2 linked regions of the Prosthecodimorpha staleyi genome follow. The protein of the gene in region 1 interacts with the protein of each later gene in a pairwise test. Links are inferred from orthologs where the notes say so. Each region holds a gene or a part of one and is shown in the gene's direction. Other genes may lie near its edges.

Region 1 (3,417 bases):
GTAGAAGCGGGAGAAGCGGCGGAAGGCTTCGATCTGCTCGGGAGCGACGGGTGCGGTCATCGGCGGCGATTTCCTCTTCGGCCGTTCGGCCTACGCCGCGATCCTGTCGATATGATTGCTTTTGTCAAGCATCTGAGCACGACGCCCTTCAGCCTGCCCTCCCGCCCGTCCGGCCGCCGGCGCCGGCCCCCAAGGACGCCTGCCGGAGCGCCATCGTAAAGCTCCTGATCCGACAGCCCCTTCCGGGTGCCCGGGCGACTTCCTATATCCCGTCCGACGGTCACGGCGGTGCGGCCCTTGCGGCGCATTTCGTGGCCAATCCAGTCACCCGTGACGCGGGGCACCGGGCTTCGGACGGTCCTCGCGGGCGAAGAGGGGGTCAGGCATGAATCCTGAGAAATATTCCGACCGCGTTCGCGGCTTCCTGCAATCGGCGCAGACCATGGCGCTGTCGCGGGGCCATCAGCAGTTCCTTCCCGAACATATCCTGAAAGTCCTGCTCGACGATCCGGAAGGCCTTGCGGCCGGGCTGATCGACCGGGCCGGCGGCCGGTCGCGCGACGCGCTCGCCGCCACCGAGAAGGCGCTCGAAAAGCTGCCGCGCGTGTCCGGCGGCAATGCGCAGATCTATCTCGCCCAGCCGACCGCCCGCGTCTTCGAGACTGCCGAGAAGATGGCCGAGAAGGCCGGCGACGCGTTCCTGACTGTCGAGCGCCTGCTCCTGGCGCTGGCGACCGAGAAGGAGACCGAGGCCGGCCGCATCCTGGCCCAGGCCGGCGTCACGCCGAATGCGCTCAACACGGTCATCAACGACCTGCGCAAGGGCCGCACCGCCGACAGCGCATCGGCCGAGAACCAGTATGACGCGCTGAAGCGCTATGCGCGCGACCTGACCCAGGCCGCCCGCGACGGCAAGCTCGACCCGGTGATCGGCCGCGACGAGGAGATCCGCCGCACCATCCAGGTCCTGTCCCGGCGCACCAAGAACAATCCGGTGCTGATCGGCGAACCCGGCGTCGGCAAGACCGCCATCGTCGAGGGTCTGGCGATCCGCATCGTCAATGGCGACGTGCCGGAAAGCCTCAAGGACAAGAAGCTGATGGCGCTCGACATGGGCGCCCTGATCGCCGGCGCGAAATATCGCGGCGAGTTCGAGGAGCGGCTGAAGGGCGTCCTGCAGGAGGTGACCTCCGCCGATGGCGGCATCATCCTGTTCATCGACGAGATGCACACGCTGGTCGGCGCCGGCAAGTCGGAAGGGGCGATGGATGCCTCCAACCTGCTGAAGCCCGCGCTCGCCCGCGGCGAACTGCATTGCGTCGGCGCCACCACGCTCGACGAGTACCGCAAGCATGTTGAAAAGGACGCGGCGCTGGCCCGGCGCTTCCAGCCGGTCTTCGTGTCCGAGCCGACGGTCGAGGACACCATCTCGATCCTGCGCGGTCTCAAGGAGAAATACGAGCTGCATCACGGCGTCCGGATGACGGACAGCGCGATCGTGGCCGCCGCGACCCTGTCGAACCGCTACATCACCGACCGCTTCCTGCCCGACAAGGCGATCGATCTGATCGACGAGGCCGGCGCGCGCCTGCGCATGCAGGTCGATTCCAAGCCCGAGGAACTCGACGAGCTCGATCGCCGCATCGTGCAGCTGAAGATCGAGCGCGAGGCCCTGAAGCGGGAGAGCGATCCGGCCTCGCGCGACCGGCTCGGCAAGCTGGAGAAGGAATTGGCGGGCCTCGAAGAGGAATCCGCCGCCTTCACGGCGCGCTGGCAGGGCGAGAAGGAGAAGCTGCAGTCGGCGACCAAGATCAAGGAAAGCCTCGACCAGTCCCGCCTGGAACTGGAGCAGGCACAGCGCCGCGGTGACTGGGCCAAGGCGGGCGAACTCGCCTATGGGGTGATCCCGGATCTGGAGAAGAAGCTGAAGGAGGCCGAGGTCAAGTCGGCCACCGCCATGGTGCAGGAAGAGGTGACGGCGGACAACATCGCCGCGGTCGTCTCGCGCTGGACCGGCGTGCCGGTCGACAAGATGCTCGAAGGCGAGCGCGAGAAACTGCTGCGCATGGAGGACGAACTCGGCAAGCGCGTCGTCGGCCAGCTCGAGGCGGTGCATGCCGTCTCGACCGCGGTGCGCCGTGCCCGTGCCGGACTGCAGGATCCGAACCGGCCGATCGGCTCGTTCATGTTCCTCGGCCCGACCGGCGTCGGCAAGACCGAGCTGACCAAGGCGCTCGCCGCCTATCTGTTCGACGACGAGCAGGCGATGGTGCGCATCGACATGTCGGAATTCATGGAGAAGCACTCCGTGGCCCGGCTGATCGGCGCGCCGCCCGGCTATGTCGGCTACGAGGAGGGCGGATCGCTGACCGAGGCCGTGCGGCGCCGGCCCTATCAGGTCGTGCTGTTCGACGAGGTCGAGAAGGCGCATTCGGATGTCTTCAACGTGCTGCTGCAGGTGCTCGACGACGGCCGGCTGACCGACGGCCATGGGCGTACCGTCGACTTCCGCAACACGCTGATCATCATGACCTCCAATCTCGGCGCCGAATATCTCGCCAACCAGCCGGAGGGCGAGGATGTCGACGCGGTGCGCGATCTGGTCATGGGCGTCGTGCGCGGCCATTTCCGCCCGGAATTCCTGAACCGTCTCGACGAGATCATCCTGTTCCACCGCCTCAAGCGGACCGAGATGGGGGCGATCGTCGACATCCAGCTCGGCCGGCTGGCCAAACTGCTCGCCGACCGCCAGATCGTGCTCGACCTCGACGGCTCGGCTCGCGCCTGGCTGGCCGAGAAGGGCTACGACCCGGTCTATGGCGCGCGGCCGCTGAAGCGCATCATCCAGCGTTTCGTGCAGGACCCGCTCGCCGAGAAGATCCTGGCCGGCGAGGTCCATGACGGCGAGACCGTCACGGTCACGGGCGGCACCGACCGGCTCCTGTTCCAGGTCGCCGCGCGCGAGATCAAGGCGGCCTGAACCATCGGCGCCTGAGAAGGACATCCGAGGCCCGGCGGGGACACCTGCCGGGCCTTTCCGCATCTGCATCCGGCTTGAGGCTTGCGCCCTTTCGTTGTAGGGGATGCGGATACGTCACGCGGACCCGGGAGGCGATCATGTCTGTACGTCGCGACTGCCCCGGCGCCGGCCACCTCTGAAGAGCGCACCGGTCTCGCCGATCCATCCGGCCCTGTCGTCTGCGCTTTCCGGCGCACGTTCGCACGCGTGACCCATGATCCTTGATGTTATTCCGGCCGTGGCCTCGGGCCCGGTCGACCCCGCATGTCCAAATTCAGCCCTTCAATCCGGTGTCTTTTCCTTCCGCGCGGTTGAACCCGCCCGGCACGCCCAGCCCGCCCGGCCCGCCACGGCCCGTGGAGCGGCGCATCCGTCTGTTCGAGACCCGCTGGCAGCCG
Region 2 (3,158 bases), on another replicon or contig:
CGGACTGGCAGCCCAACAGCCCCGGCAAGGTGCCGGTCGTCTACCGCCTGAACCTGCTCGAGCCGAAGGGCCTGTTCCTGGCCCGGCAGATGTGGCTGCGCGACAAGGACATCGTCTACGTGGCGACCGCCCCGTCGGTGGAATTCGCCAAGTTCCTGGACATCGTCGGACGCACGGTCTCGACCGGCCGCGCCGGCATCGGCCTCGCCAACGACATCAAGGTCCTGAAGGCCAACTGACCTGCGGCGGCGTCGGCCGCCGCCATGGCCCCGCCCTGCCGCGCGCCTGCCGGCGCGCCCGCAAGGGCAGCGGCAGGCGGTCATCAACATCAACATCGACATCGACATCGAAAGCGGGACTTCGGTCGCGGTGAATTCGGTCGGGCGCGCACTGCATCTGTAGCGGGCGGCGCCGGTTCGGAACGGCGCGGCACGGGGCAGGGCGGGTGCCTGCGCGTCGTCCGGATGCGCGCGGGCATGGCTTCGGTGAAGCATGCCGCACGGCCGGCCGCTCCGGCCTCAGGTCGGGCGACGGGCTGCGAACTCTCCGGCGATCCGGACGACCGTCGGCCCGAGTGCCGGGACGCCGGGGCTCGCGTCACCGGCAAGCGTCGCCCCCGAGACCATGGCGGCGAGGCTGCCGAGCAGTCGCAGCGGCGCGGCCGGACCGGCCCGATCGGTCCCCGATCCGCCGGTCTCCCGTCCGCCGGCGTCCGACTGCCAAGCCGTCCCGGTCGCACTCGCCGTCAGGGCGGCGCCCTCGATCCCGGCCCGCAGGGCGCCATGGCTGAAGGTCGAGGCGGTCAGGATCGCGCCATCGGCGCCGGCCAGGACGATTGCCGGATCGTCGATCGAGAGCCGCGGCAGGTCGCGCGGGGTCAGCGGCCTGTCGGAGAGGGCTGCCAAGGCCTCGTCGAGGCTTGGATAGTTGCCGGGGTCGGGACCGAGCCGCCAGACCGGGCAGAAATGGGTCAGATCGGACACGGCCGCCTCGAAGCCTGCCGCTGCGTCGGCGCCGACCACCAGAAGCGCCGGCGCGGTCCGGTCGATCGCGGCGGCCAGTTCCGGCCCGGCGGCAGGGCTGTCGTAGAGCACCGGGACGATGCCCGCCCGCATCAGCCCAAGCGCCAGGATGGCGGTCGCAGCCGGGTCCGGGGTCATCAGCCCGACCCTGGCACCGCGCCCGAGACCCTGCTGGCCGGCCCAGCGCGTGACCCGCTGCGAGGCGGCGAACAGGGCGCCCCAGGCGATCCGTCCGGCATGGGGTCCGCCGGACGGGCTCGCAAAGGCGATCCGGTCGTGCCAGCGGTCGGCCCGGGCGGCGAGGCTGTCGACCAGGGTGTAGCCCGGATGGGCGGCGATGCGGCCGAACAGACGGCGGAGCCGCCAGCGGGCGAGGGCGGCGGCCACCCGCCGGCGGACGCCGGTCACGCTTCGGTCCCGGGCTTGGCAATCCCGGCCCGGCGATGGCAGGAAGGTGCCATGACCGACGAACGCCGCCTCGACTTGAAGGGTCTCAACTGCCCGCTCCCGGTGCTGAAGGCGCGCCGCGCGCTCGCCCGCCTGCCGGTCGGCACCCGGCTCGCCGTCGAGGCGACCGACCCGATGAGCGCCATCGACATCCCGCACATGTGTGCCGAGGACGGGCACACCCTGATCGAGACCCGTCGGGACGGCCGGCTGCTGGTCTTCGTCATCGTCGCCGGCCCTCAGCCGAAGCGGCCGGAGAATCCCGAGACATAGAGCGGATTGTCGGCGACAGCGGCCTGGTCCGGCGTGTCGGGGGCGACATGGCCGGCAAAGGCGTCGAACATGCGCCGCACGAAGCCCTCGTCGAGATCCTTGGTGATGAAGACCAGTCGGGTGCGCCGGTCGGCGTCCGGCCAGGCGGGAAGTTGCACCGGCGGATGCAGAACGTGCTGCACGGCATGCAGCACCAGCGGGTGCTCCGGATCCTCGGCCAGCTTGACCACGCCCTTCATGCGCAGGAGGCGCGGGCCGTGGGCCGAGCGCAGCAGGTCGAGAAACAGATCCAGCGAGCCGGCCGGGATCGCCGCATCGGTCGCCAGGCAGAAGGCCCGGATGCGGTCGTCGTGGCGGTTCGGATCATGATGGTGATCGTGGTCGCCGTGGGAATGGTCGTGCCCGTGCCCGTGCCCGTGATCATGGTCGTGCCCGTGATCATGGCCGTGATGATCGTGAGTCGGGCCGCCGCCGAGCCGCGTCTCCAGCCGGCGCCGCTCGGCCTCCCGGTCGCGGAAGGCCTCTTCCTGCAGCCAGCGGCGCACGTCGGCGGACTTGCGATCGGCGTTCCAGAGCCCGGTCTCGAGCAGGGCGGCCGGCGTCGCCTCGCCGCGCGCCGCGTCGAGGATCGCGGCGGCCGGATTGAGCACGCGCAGCCGGGTGGCGAGCATGACCAGCGCCGGGCGCCGTGCGGGTTCGACCAGATCGGTCTTGGTCAGCACGATCCGGTCGGCGACCGCGGCCTGCTTGACCGCCTCCTCCTGGGCGTCGAGCGTCGCCATGCCGTTGACCGCGTCGACGACCGTGACCACGCCGTCGAGCCGGTAGCGCCGCACCAGATAGGGATGACGCATGACGGTGTGCAGGATCGGCGCCGGGTCGGCGAGGCCGGTGGTCTCGATCACGACGCGCGAAAGCCGCCGGAGGCGGCCATTGTCGAGCCGCTTGAGCAGATCCTCCAGGGTCGCGACCAGATCGCCGCGGATGGTGCAGCAGAGGCAGCCGGAGGACAGTTCGACCACGCCGTCGTCGGCACGCTCGACCAGCACGTGGTCGATGCCGATCTCGCCGAACTCGTTGACGATCACCGCCGTGTCGGCCATCGCCGGATCGCCGAGCAGGCGGTTGAGCAGGGTCGTCTTGCCCGCGCCCAGGAAGCCTGTGATCACGGTGACGGGGATCGGCGCGCCCGGTTCGGGGCGCACGTCGCTGGGGTCGGCGGAGGCCATGGTCGGGTCCATCCTGGCGGGGGCGGTCGAGATGCGCCGGACCCTATTTCTTCTTGCGACGCGGGTCGACGGTTTTGGCTTCGGCGGCATGCGCCGTCTTGGCGGCCGGCTTCGCGGCGGCGAGCTTCGGCTTGCGTTCCGGCAACGGCAGGTCGACGGCCGCGATCGGTTCGGCGCCCCGCCGTGC

Evidence for each region.
Region 2: the proteins of clpB (region 1) and KL771_RS16595 interact in binary tests that used the Escherichia coli proteins (3 or more experiments, as listed by UniProt). The link is inferred for Prosthecodimorpha staleyi from one-to-one orthologs.

The regions. Positions count from the first base shown.
Region 1 is NZ_JAHHZF010000007.1:4,750-8,166, reverse strand. Bases 78-3,182 are described here. They hold clpB (ATP-dependent chaperone ClpB), read left to right. Parts: upstream 78-385; coding sequence 386-2,980; downstream 2,981-3,182. Also shown: KL771_RS14650 (bifunctional helix-turn-helix transcriptional regulator/GNAT family N-acetyltransferase), read right to left, coding at 1-60; KL771_RS14640 (hypothetical protein), read left to right, coding at 3,376-3,417. UniProt on the Escherichia coli protein: Part of a stress-induced multi-chaperone system, it is involved in the recovery of the cell from heat-induced damage, in cooperation with DnaK, DnaJ and GrpE. Acts before DnaK, in the processing of protein aggregates.
Region 2 is NZ_JAHHZF010000008.1:48,853-52,010, forward strand. What follows is about bases 266-3,111. They hold KL771_RS16595 (sulfurtransferase TusA family protein), read left to right. Parts: upstream 266-1,481; coding sequence 1,482-1,742; downstream 1,743-3,111. Other genes in these bases: KL771_RS16590 (AMP-binding protein), read right to left, coding at 519-1,430; KL771_RS16600 (CobW family GTP-binding protein), read right to left, coding at 1,709-2,971; KL771_RS16605 (D-alanyl-D-alanine carboxypeptidase family protein), read right to left, coding at 3,015-3,111. Also shown: KL771_RS16585 (polysaccharide biosynthesis/export family protein), read left to right, coding at 1-239; more of KL771_RS16605, read right to left, coding at 3,112-3,158. UniProt on the Escherichia coli protein: Involved in thiosulfate metabolism.